DNA from 2 places in the Bradyrhizobium sp. MI1.7 genome. Region 1 is predicted to be linked to the other one. Evidence: riboswitches for the same ligand, from Rfam matches in the RefSeq annotation. Region 1 holds a riboswitch; the other holds the start of a gene.

The links. Region 1 has a riboswitch for cobalamin ahead of AC0L3X_RS14845 (TonB-dependent receptor). Riboswitches for the same ligand answer to the same signal wherever they lie in the genome.
Region 2: another riboswitch for cobalamin. It lies ahead of AC0L3X_RS08890 (TonB-dependent receptor); the one in region 1 lies ahead of AC0L3X_RS14845 (TonB-dependent receptor).

Annotation. Positions count from the first base shown of each region.
Region 1 is NZ_JBVVPO010000013.1:34,574-42,469, reverse strand. Features, by position in the region: gene AC0L3X_RS14860 (efflux RND transporter periplasmic adaptor subunit) at 1-560, opposite strand, end outside; gene AC0L3X_RS14855 (FixH family protein) at 645-1,037, opposite strand; gene AC0L3X_RS14850 (hypothetical protein) at 1,140-1,505, opposite strand; cobalamin riboswitch at 1,737-1,944, shown strand; gene AC0L3X_RS14845 (TonB-dependent receptor) at 2,145-4,493, shown strand; gene AC0L3X_RS14840 (GFA family protein) at 4,632-5,039, shown strand; gene AC0L3X_RS14835 (Cj0069 family protein) at 5,200-6,276, shown strand; gene AC0L3X_RS14830 (MBL fold metallo-hydrolase) at 6,299-7,126, opposite strand; gene AC0L3X_RS14825 (LysR family transcriptional regulator) at 7,220-7,896, shown strand, end outside.
Region 2 is NZ_JBVVPO010000006.1:79,416-87,311, reverse strand. Features, by position in the region: gene AC0L3X_RS08910 (NAD-dependent succinate-semialdehyde dehydrogenase) at 1-174, opposite strand, end outside; gene hydA (dihydropyrimidinase) at 354-1,763, opposite strand; gene AC0L3X_RS08900 (maleate cis-trans isomerase family protein) at 1,775-2,515, opposite strand; gene AC0L3X_RS08895 (PepSY domain-containing protein) at 2,637-4,058, opposite strand; gene AC0L3X_RS08890 (TonB-dependent receptor) at 4,071-6,443, opposite strand; cobalamin riboswitch at 6,561-6,762, opposite strand; gene AC0L3X_RS08885 (histidine phosphatase family protein) at 6,834-7,406, shown strand; gene cobT (nicotinate-nucleotide--dimethylbenzimidazole phosphoribosyltransferase) at 7,413-7,896, opposite strand, start outside.

The DNA.
Region 1 (7,896 bases):
ACGAAGCTTTCGGCGCGCATCGCGATCACCGACACGCGGCGTTCATCGAGCTGGATCGTGCCGGGCGCCTTCACCGAGACCCGGATCGAGCGCCGCGTGACGGGCTCGGACTTCACGCCCGCGCGCTGGATCTTGCCGGGCGACAGCTTCACCGTGCCGTCGTCGGTGTCGTCGCCTTCGTAAACGGCGACATAGTCCATCCCCATCGGATCCTTCTTTGGGACGGGCGACGTGTCGGGCAGCCCCATCGGATTGCGGTAGTAGAGGATTTTTCGCGGCGAAGCCGCTTGCGCCTTCGGTAGCGCCGGCGCGACGGCCGCTCCATCGTCGTCGTAGACCGGCAGATAGTCCCGCCCGCGGTCGTCCTTCTTCGGACCCGCAGACCAGAGCGACGCGCCGCTTGGATCGCGGTAGTAGAGCGGAGTTCGCTCCGCGGCGGCCGCAGCCGATGATATGTCGGCCTCAGCGAGCCAGCCCGCACCGTTCGAATGCCAGTAGTAGCCGGCCAGGACCAGGCCGCCGCCCAGCGCAAGTGCCGTCAGGAGACGCAGCGTTTTCATGTCGTGTATCCGCGCACCCGGGAGCGCGCGTCCGTGTGAAGGAAAAGGGGGAATGTCGGGCGCTGCCGGGCAGCGCCCGAACGCTCACTTGACCGCCGTGACGATCACCTTGCCGGTGACGGTCTCCGGTTCGCCCTGCACCTTCACGGACAGCGTCATCTGGTAGCGGCCAGCCATCGGCAGGTCCGTCTTGAAGGCGTACACACCAGGCTCCCTGGACGGCAGCGGCGCGACCGCCGATTCCATCTCGGCCATCCCGTCCGGGGCCATGTCGAGGCGGGTCTTGAAGATGACTGCGTCCGGTATCGGCTTGCCGGACTGCTTGTTCGTCAGGCGAACGGCGAGCGTGACGTCTTCGCCCTTCCTCATCTGCGGAGTGACGGGCTCGAAGGCGTAGTCGCCCGCGCCCGCCATCGCGGCTGAAGCGGCAAGCGAAAGGGTGGCGGCGAGAGCCGCGGTGCGGATTTTGGAAAGCATTGTCTTGTCCTCATGAATTGATCTTTCGCCGTGGCGCGTGAAGCGCGCACGTCAGTCGTCGTCGCGAGCAGGCATGCCGCTCGCGTCTCGGGCTTTGCGAGATCAGATTCGAGGAGGTCGGAAAGGAGGACTGCCGCCGCGGAAGGAAACGACCTGATCCGGGGGAATAGCCAACGTGCTGGCCATGACGGCGAGACGCTCGAACGCCACGGGCCTGACATCACCGAGCGCGATGATCCCACCGACGCAGCAGAAGCCCATCCCGCACTTGTAGCCGCCGCTATGGGAGCCTGTTCCCTTCATGTCGGGACAACAATCGTCCATCGACATGTCGGCGTCGCCGCTCATGTGCATGGCCGTCTGCATGCCATCCGACGACATTGCGAGGTTCGCCGCGGACGCGCCAACCGGCAGCATCGCCAAGGATATGGCGATGGCGACTGCCAGGATGGTACGGACGAACTGCATCAATATCGACTTACTTTGTCAGGCCGGAACTCGGCCTCAGTAGCATATTCGGGCACCAAAGGCAGTCATTGATCGTGGTCAAGCGTTCGTTACCCAGGCTGGTCCGGAGGCCGGGTTGGACGTTTCGACGCGGTCCTTCGGACTATCGTGCAAAACAGCAACACAAGGCCACCATCGACCGACCAGCCCGTCCAGCAGCCCGCGCGGATGTTGACGCGCTCATCCCCTGATGCCAGTTTCGTGATCGGTAGTGTCCGCAAGGACTCTTCAAGGGAATGCGGTGCGTCCACCTCAGTGGGCAATTCCGCGGCTGCCCCCGCAACTGTAGGCGGATAGTCGACGACCAAACAAACCACTGGAGCCCCGCTTGGGCCTCTGGGAAGGTGGTCGAAGGCGATGACCCGCGAGCCAGGAAACCTGCTGCCAGCCATGGTCACGCGCGAACGCATTGGGCGGGGTGCCCTGATGTCGGACAAGTAGCCGGTGCATCCGCCGCCTGGGGCGAAGGTGGATGACTAAGGCAACCGCGGTGACGGTTTGTTTGCGTCGCCGCAGAGCGTTGTTGTGCAACATTTTCATTTCCGTGCTGGCGCAAGGCCAGCGTTATCGCGTGCTTTCCTGATTACTCTGCTCTCGTCGGTGTCCTTGTCGTCCGCGGCGCTCGCGCAAAGCGCGGCGCAGGACAACCGCTCCCGGGAGGTCGGCCCGGTGATCGTGTCGCCGCCTGCGCCGCGACAGGCTCCTGCCGTCAGCCCCGGCACTCAGAAGCAGCGCGCCGCCCGGCGCGCCGCGGGACGCAATCGTGGCGCCCCTGCTGTCGCCGTTCCGGCCACGCAAGCTCCGAGCGGCCCGGTGCAGACGCCGCTCAACACGGCAGCCGTCACCGATGTCGGCTCCCGGCTCGGCATCACGGCGCGCGAGATGCCGGCGACCGTCGAGGTCATCAGTCAGCGGACGATGCAGGACCTGGGCATCCGGACCACGACCGACGTCGCCAAGGCTGCAGTCGGCGTCACCGGCGGCGATGCGCCCGGCGCGCCCGCCATCTTCTCGATGCGTGGCTTTTCCGGCGACCAGATCTCCACGCTCTACAACGGCATCCCGATCGGGCCGTCGACCATGACCGGCCGTCCCATGGACGTGGCTGGCCTCCAGCAGGTCGAGATCATCAAGGGACCGGACTCGCTGGTGGCGGGCCTCGGTGCGACCGGCGGCGCCATCAACTACGTGAACAAGGCGCCGCACACCGGACCAATCGTCAACGACGCCTTCACCTCCTACGATTCCTTCAACGGCTATCGCGCCGGTTACGGATCGGGCGGCAGCACGCTGATCAACGGCCTCGACTACCGCTTCGATATCAGCCATTTCAACAACAAGGGCTTTATCGACGACACCTATTCGAAGCTCAGCAACGTCTCGGGCCAGCTGAACTATCGCGTCAACGAGAACCTGAAGATCTGGGGCGCAACCGAATACAGGCAGGACAACGACCGCTTCTACTGGGGGACGCCGCTGGTGCCGGCGAACGCGCCGGGCATCGTGCCGACGTACGGCATCGTGTCCGGCGTCTGGAGCAACTATTACCTCGGCGGCGGCACGCCGGTCCCGGTCACCATCGACGCGCGCACGCTGACCACGAACTACAACGTGCTCGACAATCACAGCGGCGCCAACGAGCTCTGGCTGCGCAGCGGCTTTCAATGGGACATCACCAACAACATCTCGCTGAAAAGCCAAGTCTACGGCTATGACGCCCACCGGCACTGGTTCAACAACGAGATCTCGTCGTTCGACCAGACCGTAGGCAATTTCGCAGGCGCGCAGAGCATCTACCGCGAGCGCCTGGCGCTCGATCACGCGCAGCGGCTCTACGGCAACATCACCGACCTCACCGTCAATTCCAACGTCGCCGGAATGGACAATCGCTTCGTCGCCACCGTGGCGGCGAGCAGCAACCAGTTCAACGTCTCGCAGGACACGTTGTTCTTCAATGACTACGTCGATCTCCTCAATCCGGACCGCGGCCTCTACGGCCCGCGCAGCGACGAGAAGATCTACACCCATCTCGACACCACCTCGCTGTCGTTCGAGGACCGGCTCAAGCTGACCTCGACCTTCGCGCTGATCGGCGGCATCCGTTTTGAGAATATCGAGCTGTCGCGGACCCGCTTCGACGAGACTGGCCTCCTGAAAGCCAGCTATCCTTTCTCGAAGACGTTCAATCCGGTCACCGGACGCATCGGCTACACCTGGGACATCGCGCCCGGCGTGATGCTTTACGGCCAGTACGCGACGGCGGCGGACCCGACGGTCGCGAACATCTTCATCCTCAGGCCCACGACGCCGCTGCTGCTCACGACGTCGCGAACCTACGAGACCGGCGTGAAGCTGCTGTCGGCCGACAAGCGCGCGGAGGCCACGCTCTCGGCCTTCGACATCGAGCGCAAGAACGTCTACGTCCCCGAAAGCGGCATCCTCTTCAACGTCGCCGGCAAGATGGCCTCCAAGGGCGTCGAGATTGCCGCCGCGGTCAATCCGGTCGCGGGCCTGAAACTATGGGGCAACGTCGCCTTCGTGCAGTCGCGCTTCATCGACTTCACCTATGTCGACGGCAATGGCGACTTCCAGTCCTATTCGGGCAAGACGCCGCCCAACGTTCCCAACTTCATCGCCAACGCCGGCGCCTCCTATCGCTTCGACACGAAGCTGCCGGTGGAGATCGGCGGCCTCGTCCGTCACGTCGGCGACCGCTTCAACTTCCAGGACAATCTGGTCACGATGGACGCCTACACGATCTTCGACGCATACGCGTTCGTCGATATTCCAAAAGCCTATTTCCCGGGCGTCGACCAGACCCGGATCAGCTTTCGCGTGAGGAACCTGACCAACAAGCTCTACGCGGCCTGGGGCGATCCGGGTTACACCGACCAGATCATCCTGGGCGCGCCGCGCAGCTACGAGGTCGCGGCTTCGTTCAAGTGGTAGTCGCGGATCACCTCGTCCGCGCCGTGGCGGGAGGTGTCACGCGACAGTAGGACGCAATCGCAAATCGATTGCGCCGTTGAAGCCGCGGGTCTCGAGAGCTATCGATCAACGAAACCTCGCTTCCATCGGGAGGAACGCATGAGCACCATCACCGGCGGTTGTCACTGTGGCGCAATCCGCTATCAGGTCGAGGGCGAAGCGATCGTGCACGCGCTGTGTCACTGCCGCGATTGCAGGCTTCACGCGGGCGCTCCCGTCGTCGGCTGGACGATGTACGCGGACGATGCCGTCAAGGTGACCAAGGGCGAGCCCAAGGTGTATCACTCCTCGGAACATGCCTGGCGGCACTTTTGCGGCGACTGCGGAACCGGCCTGTTTTATGTCAATGCCGACATGTTACCCGGGGTCATCGACGTCCAGAGCGCGACCTACGACGATCCCGATGCCGTACCGGCGACGATGCACATCCAGGTCGCAGAGCGCCTTCGATGGATGGAGCGCGCGCACGAACTGCCGACATTCGACCGCTATCCTCCGCCACCGTAGCGGCGCGCGCGAAGCGTTCGCCGTCTGGATGGAACCGCACAAACACCATCTTGCAACGGCCGGACGATCTCACGTAGATTGATCGGCGTGGGGACGAAGCAGACTCCCCGTGAGACCTCGGTCCAAGCTCTGCGCAGCACGCCATTCGTGGAGCTTGCGCATGGATACCGAACGCCACCCTCCTCTCCGCCCTACCGTTGCCATCCTCTCCCGCGGCGACGCTGCCGCGCGCCGGGACACGACGGCACAAAACAGCCGCTTCGTCCGCGTTTTCGAAGCACTCGCCGCGGTCGGCATCGAAGCCCGGCCGGTGATCTACGACGAGATCTTCGCCGACGCCGTCCGCGATCAACTGCTCGCCGTCGATGGCGTGCTCGTCTGGGTCGATCCGATCCATCAGGGCAAGACGCGCGAGGCCCTCGACCCGCTGCTTCGCGACGTTGCGGCGCAAGGGCCATGGGTGAGCGCACATCCCGACGTGATCCTGAAGATGGGCGTCAAGGACGTGCTCTACCGAACGCGTCATCTCGGCTGGGGAGCCGACACGCATCGCTATGACACCGCCGCAAGCTTCCGCGCCGAATTTCCTTCGCGCCTTCAGGCGAACGGTCCGCGCGTGCTCAAGCAAAATCGCGGCAATGGTGGCCAAGGGGTGTGGAAGGTGGAGGCCCTGCCCAACGCGGACGCCATGGTTCGCGTGCTGCATGCCCAACGCGGCAGTCTACCCGAGGACATGCCGCTCGATGCCTTGCTCGCCCGCTGCGAACCGTATTTCGGATGGGGCGGCTGCATCATCGACCAGGCGTTCCAACCCCGCCTGCCCGACGGCATGATCCGCTGCTACATGAGCGGCGCTGAGGTCGTGGGCTTCGGGCATCAATTGATCAAGGCGCTGATCCCGCCGCCGGAAGGCCCCGACGCACCTGAGGCGCAGCCGGGCCCACGGATCATGCACGGACCCGATGCTCCGCAATTCCAGGCGCTCCGAAGATCGATGGAGGACGAATGGACGCCGCAGCTGATGGACACGCTCGGCATCGACGAACCGTCGCTGCCGGTGATCTGGGACGCCGACTTCCTGTACGGGCCCCGCGACGCCGCCGGTACCGACACCTACGTCCTGTGCGAAATCAACGCGAGCTCATGCTTTGCGATTCCCGACGACGCGCCGGCGGCAATCGCCCGAACGGTGAAGCACCGCTTGCTCCGGACTCAAGCAGTGCGTTCGGGCGCATAACCGGCGGCCCGGCTTCGACACCCTAATGCGCAGCGCAGCGGCAGCTTTCATAGGCGACGGGATCGTGGCTGTTGACGATGCTCACGCGGTCGCCGTGGTTCAGCTTCAGCGCGCGCAGCCGCGCCTGGTTGGCGATCCGCATCTTGCGATCCATGTCGCCGCGGCGCTGGAAATAGCCGAGCATGAGCGGCACGTGCGGCGACGCGTCGAGCTGGCCGTGGTGGAAATAGCTGTCGCCGGCATGCAGCAGCCATTTCTCGCCTGATCGCACCGCGATGCCGCAATGGCCGAGTGTGTGGCCGGCGAGCGGGATCATCAGGATGTCGGCTTCCTTGTCGCCGAGCGCGCGCACGCCCTTGAAGCCGAACCAGTCCTCGCCGGCCTCGCCATAGAATGTCCAGCCCGGCCCATGGCTCCACTGCCCCGTGACATAACGCCCTTCGGGCGGCGCGGGCTTGCGCAGCACCGCCATGTCGTATTCGGCGCGGTGGACGTGGATCGCGGCATGGGGAAAGTCCGGCACGCCGCCGGCGTGGTCGCGGTCGAGATGCGTCAGCAGCACGTGGCGCACATCGCTGGGCGAGTAGCCGAGCGCCTTCACCTGCTCGACCGCCGTCTCCGCCGGATCCAGCCTCGGCGCGGTCTGGCGCAGCCATCGGCCCCCGAGCCGATCGGGCGTTGCGATATCGCCGAGACCGATGCCGGTGTCGACCAGAGCGAGTCCGTCCCTCGTCTCGACCAGCAGGCAATGGCAGACCAGGCGGGCGCGCTGGAACAGGCCGCCCGTGCCGTTCACAAGGCGGCGGCCCATGGGGCACATCGTGCCGGTGTTGAGGTGCTGGATCTTCATGGCGCGTTCCTGCTGTTGTGAGCAGGGCGTTCTTGCCACCGGGCGATCTATAGGTAAAATATTGAATATTGATACTATCTCTAGGCATATCCTATGGACATCCGCGAGCTTCGCTACTTCGCAGCCGTGTACCGCGAGCGCAATCTGACCGCGGCGGCGCGGGCTTGCTTCGTGTCGCAGCCGTCGATCTCGACCGCGATCACCCATCTGGAGGCCGAGCTCGGCACCACCCTGTTCATCCGGCACAAGAAGGGCGTCGCGCCGACCGCCTCAGCCGAGCAGTTTCATGCGCTGGCCCGCCGCATCATCGACGAGGCGGACGCCGCACGCAGCCTGTTCAGGAAGCCGAATACGAAGACCACCGTCACGCTGGGACTGATGCGCACGCTCGACATACCCCGAACGATCGCGCTGCTGAAGCCGCTGACGGCGCGCACCGACATCGCGCTCCGCCTCGTCGGCAGCGACGAGCGCGCCGATGCGCGCATCATCTCGAAGAGCATGCTCCGCGCCGACGAGCATTTCGTCGCGCTGTGGAGCGAGCGCTATGTCGCCGCACTTCCGCCCTCGCATCCGCTGACGCTGAAGGAGAAGCTGCGGACCGCCGATCTCGCCGGCGTCCCTCTGATCGACCGCTGCCATTGCGAGCAAAGCGAATTCTTCGGTCGGAGCTCACAACGAAGGCAGACCGCGGCGATCGCGCAATCGGAGGATTGGGCGATGGCGCTGGTCGCGGCCGGCGTCGGCATTGCCATCGTCCCGGAAGGCGT
Region 2 (7,896 bases), on a different contig from region 1:
CCAGATCTCGAAGCCGGCCTTGGCGGCCTCCAGCGCGCGGTCGAGGTCCTGGCGCGAGGCGTGAGGGGTCTTGCCGATCGGCTGGCCGGTGGCGGGGTTGAGGATGTCCTCCGACTTGCCGGAAGTGCCGTCGGTCCACTCGCCGGCGATGAACATCTGAACTTTCGGGTACATCCCTGGTGTCTCCTGCATGATTTCGGCGGCGATCAGCATTGGCGCCCGGCCGCCTCATAAGTGAGCGCAGAGCTACACCGAAAGGCGGCCGGCGAAAAGAGATCAATGATGCCGCAGCAGCGCGAGGATGGTATGCGCAACAGACGACATGGCGTCGTCCCGATGCGGTTATTTTTCCGTCACACCAGGCTCGACTTGCCGCGGCTGAGCACCTCGCCCGCACCCTTGTCGCCGACGATCCTGCCCTGCTCGTACACCACGCGGCCCCGCGCGATGGTGGTGACAGGCCAGCCGGTGACGTCAAAGCCCTCCCACGGCGTATAGTCCGCGCCGTGGTGCAGGTCGGCCTGCTGAATCGTCTTTGTCAGCTTCGGATCCCACAGCGCGATATCGGCATCGAAGCCGACGCCGATCGAGCCCTTGCGCGGATAGAGCCCGTAGATCCGCGCATGATTGGTCGCGGTCAGCTCGACGAATTTCTGCAAGCTGATACGCCCCTTCGACACGCCCTCCGAGAACAGGATCGGCAGCCGGGTCTCGACGCCGGGGATGCCGTTCGGCACCCAGCGGAACGAGGTGCGGGAATTCGGCGTCAGCTTACCCTTGGGGTCGTCGTAGCGGAACGGGCAGTGATCGGACGAGAAGGTCTGGAACACGCCGGTGGTGATGCCTTCCCAGATCGCCTGCTGGCTTTCGGCATCGCGCGGCGGCGGCGAGCAGACATACTTTGCGCCTGACATGTCCATGTTCAGGCCTTTCATGTCGTCGGCCGTCAGCGTGATGTATTGCGGGCAGGTCTCGGCATGCACCGGCAGTCCGCGCTGCTGGGCCCAGCGCACCTGCTCCATCGCCTCGCGCCCGGAGACGTGCACGATCATGATGGGGACGCCGATCACCTCGGCATGGCTGATGGCGCGATGCGTCGCCTCGCGCTCGACGGCCTGCGGCCGCGAGGTGCCGTGATAATAGGGCGCGATATGGCCCTCGCGTTCGAGCTTCGCGGTGAGGAAGCGGATCGCGTCGTAACCCTCGCAATGGACCATGACCAGCGCCTCCTCGCGGCGCGCGACGTCGAACACTTCCAGCAGCTGCTTGTCGCTGAGCACGAGGTCGTCATAAGTCATGAACACCTTGAACGAGGTGTAGCCATCCTTGACGAGAGCCGGCAGCTCCTGCCCGAGTACGACTGCGGTGGGGTCGGAGATGATGAGGTGGAAGGCGGTATCGATGTAGCATTCGCCCTCGGCGAGCTTGCGGTAGTTCTCGACGCAGGTGCGCAGCGACGTCCCCTTCTCCTGGAGCGCGAAGGGCAGCACCATGGTGTTGCCGCCGGCCGCCGCCGCGCGCGTTGCCGAAGCAAAATCGTCGGCCATCACGACGTCGGGTCCGGAGGCCTGGGAGATGTGGACGTGGCTGTCGATCCCGCCCGGCAGCGCCAGCAGACCCGTCGCGTCGATCTCGCGCGCCGCACCTTCAATGCGGTCGGCGATGCTGACGATGCACCCGTCGCGAATGCCGATATCGGCGCGAAACTCGTCGCTGGCCGTCACGATGGTGCCGCCGCGAATGGCGAGATCGAGCTGCGTCACAGGTGTCTCCGTCACTTGATGATCGCTGATGTCTGGAAGATCCGGCCCCACGCCGCAAGGGCCGCGATGTCGCCACCGGCGAGCTCGAGCGTCCGCCACAGCGTGACCGCGACCGAGTCCAGCACGGCGATGCCCAACTCCCGTTCGAGTGCGGCAGCCAGCGCGGCGCCGTCGAGATTGGTGCAGAGAATGACGACGGCATCGGCACCGTCCGCCGCGACCGCGCGGATCATGTCGGCGATCGTCGCGGGCGTGACCTCACCGAAGGAAAAATTATCGCGCAGGCCGAGATGCCGCTCGGCGTGAGGGGCGATCCCCTCCTCGGCCCAGCCATCGCCGATCCGCCGTTGCACGTCGTCCGTATAGGGTGAGACCAGGCCGACACGTCCGGCGCCGAGCGCGCGGACCGCGTCGATGCAGGCGAGCGTGGAGGTCGTCGCCGGGACATGGGTCCGCGCCGCGATCGCTTCGCACAGGCTCCGATCGCGGTCGATACCGAGCCAGCTTGCCGATGTGCCGTTCCAGGCAATGGCATCGACCTTGGCGTCCGCCAACAGATCCGCCACCGGCAGCATCACCGAGGCATCGAACTGGTTCAGCGCCGCGGCATCGAGCGCGATCTCGGTAACGCGGAAGCGCGAAAAATGAGCGGTGACGCCGGCCACGCCATGCAGCATGGAATTGGTGACGGGCTCCAGCACCGAGTTTGACGACGGGGTCATCATGCCGAGGCGCTTGCGCTGAATTGACATCGATCACGATCGCCCCATTGAGAGAGCGCACCGCTGCGCCCCCTCGGACGATCATCCGCGCCTGCCATCGCCCGCGCAACCCGCAATTTGCATGGCGCATATGATTTGCTCGATACGCAGCTCAAGCCGCGAACGTCGACCGCAAGCGCCGCCAGCCGATCACGATGCCGGTGACGGAAAATGCCAGCCCGAGCAAGCAGAGCCCGACGACCATGATATCGCGCAGACGCGGATGCGCCATGAGAACGGGAAAATCGAGCGTGTGAAGCGCGCCATAGAACCAGCGATAGGCCCGCCGCGAGGCATCCAGTCTTTGCAGCACGCGGCCGTCGGCACCGTCGATGTCGAACCAGAGGTCGCCGCATCGGGAGCGATAGACGGGCGCTCCGGGGACAGCCGAGTGCGCGGGATAGTCGTCATTGTCGGCAAGAACGGACGGGGCGCCACAGTCCGGCGCAAGGCGCGTCGTCAGGTCATGGACATCCTTCTCGCCGAGGAATGCCACCGGCCCGCTGCGGCTCGCCTCCGCCGTTTTGGTCAAGGTCTGACTGGCGAGGCCGATCCGGTCGCGCCGGTAGACGACACCGCTGACGGCGAACCATTCGACTTCGCGAGCCGACGGCTGACCGACCGGAGAGGCCGTCGTCCAGTCAGGCGTGGCATACACCACGCCCGCTTCGGTCGGGGTCAGCTCCCCACGCGAGAACAGCCGGCCGTGATCCATCGAGAGCCAGCCACTGAAACTCCAGGTCAGCACGAAAACGGTCGCGACGAGACCAATGATGTGATGCAGTGCGTGCCACCCGCGATAAGGCGACGAGACCCGACGCCCTCGAATCCTGATCCTGGTAATTCCGAGCACCGCGCCGAGCGTCGCGGCGATAAAAGCCACCAGCGACAATGTCGAGACCACCTGATCCCAAAGGGACCAGTTGCTCCTCAGGACCGTCGGATAGATCCAGTGCAGGACGCTGCCGGCCCAATTCCACCCGCGCTCGCTGCGGGTCGTATCCAGCACGACTTCGCCGGTGCGCGAGGAGACATAGGCCTCGGTTCCGGCCGCATCGCCAAGAGCGACGCGCAACAGAGGCCGGTGTCGATCAAAGCCGTTGGGTACGCTCCATTGATCATAATCCGCGCCCGAAATCATCGCCGCCCGCGCGGCATCGAGCCCGCGTTGCCGGGCATGATCCCGCGCGATACCGACCGCGACGTCGGCGGACGTCACCGATGCATCCCGTCCGTCGGAGGCATGGACCGCGCCCACAAGCGACCGGTCCGACACGACATAGACCGGCCCGTCGCTCCGCTGGACCAGGCGAACGCGCGTGGCGTCCGCGATCTCGCTCGCGGCGACGGCATCCGCGACCGTAATCCTCACCTCTCCGCGATCAACCGGCGTAAGTCCGGAAAAGCGCTCCGCCTCCGTCAATGACGGAAACGGGACAAAGTGCATCACGATTCCGCTCGCGAACCACATCGCGAACAGCAGGCAGAACGCGATCCCGAGCCAGCGATGCAGCAGCACGATCGCGTTCATCATGTGGTCAGCGCCCTACCATTTGAACGCGGCCGAGAGCTCATAGGTCCTGGGCGCACCGAGCAGGATCTGGTCGGGATAGAACGGATCGCCCCAGATCGCGTAGCGCTTGTCGGTGATGTTGCGCACGCGGAAGCCCAGACGGGCCTGGTCGACCGCGTTGAACACCGTCTTCGGGATGTCGACGAAGGCGTAGACGTCGGCGACGGTGTAGGCCTTCATCGTCACGACGTTGGCATCGGTGTTGTAGCGGTCGCCGACATAGCGGCCCGTGATGCCGAGCTCCACCGGCCAGGGCGTGAAGAACCGGTACGACGCACCGGCATTGGCCACGACACGCGGCACGTTCGGCGGCGTGTTGCCGGAGAACGAACCACCGGCAAAATTGTAGTCGGCATAGCGTGCATCGACATAAGCGATGTTGCCCCAGAGCCGCAGGGGATCGATCGGGCGTACGGCCGCGGCGAGCTCGACGCCCTTCGACTCCTGCCGGCCTGCGATGTTGAGCTGCATGCCGCCGGCCGCTGCATAGACGTTCTTGCGCAGGATGTCGTAGGCCGAGAACGACCACTCCGCCCTGTTGTCCCAGAACAGGTGCTTGACGCCGGTCTCATAGGTGCGCGCGGTGGTCAGGTCGAGCGGCTGGGTCGGGCCGAGCAGGAAGATGTTGTTGGCCGAGATATCGGCGCCGGTCGCATACTGGCTGAAGAAGGTCAGGCCCGGAACGGCCTCCCAAGTGTAGCCGATACGCCCCGTCGTCGGGACCCAGGACGTCGAGAACGGGAAGTTCGCCTTTTCCAGCCCGGCGGAGTCGGTCGAGTTGCGGTCAAGCCCGATATGCTCGACGCGCAGGCCGCCGACCAGCGCGAAGGTTCGCGTGAGCTTCAGCCGGTCCTCGAACGACAGCGCTTCGTTGTCGATGCGCGCGGTCTGTTGCTGCGTCGTGAGCAGGCCGTAAAGGCCACGGTCGGGATTGACGAGCGAGACGTAATCGTCCGGGAAGTTGGCCGCGCCTGGCCTGACGAAATCGAGATAGCTGGACGAAAGTGTCGTGACCAGGCGGTTGTCGAAGCCTGCGATATTAGCGTCCCAAATCAGGTCGGTAATGTTGCCGACAAGGCGTTGGCTATGTGCAACATAGAAGCGCTCGCGATCGACCATGTTCGAGTTGGGCAGGCCCGTACTGGCATTGAAAGCCTCGATCTCGTTGTTGAACCAGGTACGCTCCGCGCCATAGGCATAGGCTTGGCTTTTCAGCGTCAGGTCAGGCGCCAGCTTCAGTTCGAAGCCGCCGCGCAGCCACACCTCTTGTGCCACGTTGCGGTTGTCGAGAACGTTGTAATTGGTGTTGAAGGTACGATCGTCGATCGTGATCGCACCGAGCTTCGTTTTGTTGAAGTTCGAGACGTAATTGCCCGAAACAATGCCGCTCGTCGCATGCGAGCCGCTGAAGGCGATCGGTACCAGCGGTGCGCCCCAATAGGCCTTCGAGCGATCTTCCCGGTACTCGATCGCGCCCCAGATCTTGAGGCTGTCGGAGATGCGGTAATTGAGCTGGCCAGACACATCCAACGTCTTGGTATTGGTGTCGTCGGCAAAGCCATTGAGCGAGGCGCGGCTGATGTCGAAGCGGTAGTCGAGCCCCTGCACGTTAGTGCTGCCGCCCGAGCCGTAATGGACGCCGAACGAGTTGAGCGAATCCCAGGAAAAGTCAGCTTCATTCCGGATCGGCCCGGTGTGTGGCTGCTTCGTGATCAAGTTGATTGCGCCACCGGCGGCACCTTCGCCCGACATCAGCGAGGCCGGACCTTTCAAAAATTCCACGGCTGCGAGATTGGCCGTATCCGTGATCCGCGAGGTCATGTTCTGCGGACCGATCTTGATGCCGTTGTAGAGCATGTTGATCTGGCTGTTGGTGAAGCCACGCATGGAGAAAGCCGCGGGCTCGGCCGGATTGTCGCCGGAGGTGACACCGACCGCGCCCTGCGCAACCTCCGACACGGTGCGATAGCCCTGCTCCCGCATGGTCGCGGCCGAGATGACTTCGACGGTCGCGGGTGTCTCCTGCACGGTCAGGCCGAGGCGCGAGGCGCTCTCGGCAACCACATTGGTGTTGAGCGGCGTCTGCGCCGCCGCGGTCGGCACGACGGGCTTGGCCGCGGCCGATGCGGCCGCTGGCCTGCGCGATGCTGCGCGGCGTGGGCTCTGCGCGTCCCGGGCCGCCGGCTTTGCCGGTTTGCGGGATTGGGCGGGCGACACCTCGACCGGCGGCAGCGGCTCGCGGGCCTGCTGCGCCACGGCGGCAGGCAGATCGAGGGTGGCAAATGACGTAAGCGCGGCGGAAGCGAGCAGGAAGCAACGCGGTCGTACAAGACGAATGGAAGACACAGTTCGGGACCTCGGTGTGACGTCAGTGGCACGTCACCGCGAACCAAGGTCCCATCTTCCGGCTTATGAGCCTTCCGATGAAGCCGAATGTCTGTACTCCCCGACCGACATCTTCGCGTGTGACCACGGCTGACGGCAGGTCTCCTGGCTCGCGGGTCAGTACCTTGCATCGCCTTCCCGGGACCGAGATACCCAGTGGCTCGTGACGCAAGATTCGCCGCTTACAGTTGCGGGGGCAGCCGCGGCATTGGGGACAAAATCCCCGCACCGCATTCCCTTTTCATCCCCACTCGGGGAAACCGTCAAAGCCATCTAGGATTACCGACAAGACAGAGTCAATGTGCCGGTGCGACGTTATTACCACAGCGACCAACTTCCCTGGAGATAGGCATGGAAGGCGAGACCTTCCTCTGGCTGATACGGCATGCGCCCGTCGACGGCGCCAAAGGGACGATCCACGCAGCCGACGCGCCCGCCGATCTCGGCGATCGCGTGCAGCTGGAGGCGTTGCGGCAGAGGCTTCCGCCAGATGCTGCGAGCTTGGCGAGCCCGGCGCGACGTACGGTTGAGACGGCGCGCGCGCTGGGACTCGAACCCGCGTTGGTGCCCGAATTCAGTGAGCAGGATTTTGGCGACTGGACCGGCCTGCGGCATGACGAGCTCGCGGCGACCGGCGGCGAGGCCTATGCGCAGTTCTGGAGCAATCCGGCGCGCGGCCGGCCGCCGGGCGGCGAAAGTTTTGAGGATCAGGTCGCGCGCGTCCGGCTGGGTCTCGCGCAAATCGGCGCCGGCTCAGCAACGCTCGTCGTGCACTCCGGCACGATCCGCGCCGCACTCTGCATTGCTCTGGATCTGACACCACAAGCGGCCCTGCGCTTCGTGATCGATCCGTTGTCACTGACCCGGATCGACCGGCTCGCCACCGGCTGGCGCGTCGTCGCGGTCAATCAGCGCGCGGCTTGAGCTGGATCAGGCCGGGCGATCCGGCACGTTGGCCTGCGCGAAGGTCGCCATGCCGTTGTGAAGGCTGCACGCGAGCCGCACCAGCGGCAGCGCGATGGCGGCACCCGATCCTTCGCCGAGCCTGAGATCGAGGCTGATCAACGGCTGCACGTTCAGCGCGCGCAGCACCAGCCGATGCCCCTGCTCCGCCGATTGATGCGACGGCAGCAGGAATGGCTGGCACGACGGGTTCAGCCGCACCGCCGCCAACGCGGCCACGGATACGATGAAGCCATCGATCAACACGGGAATGCGGGCTTGTGCAGCCGCAATGATGGCGCCGCAGATCGCCGAGATTTCGAGGCCGCCGACGGCGCACAGGATCTTTTCCGGCGAAGCACCTGCAACGCCATGCCGCACGATCGCAGCGTCGATCACGCGCGCCTTGTGCGCACGGCCGGCCGCATCGACGCCGGTACCGCTGCCCGCGATCTCCTCGGCACTGATGCCA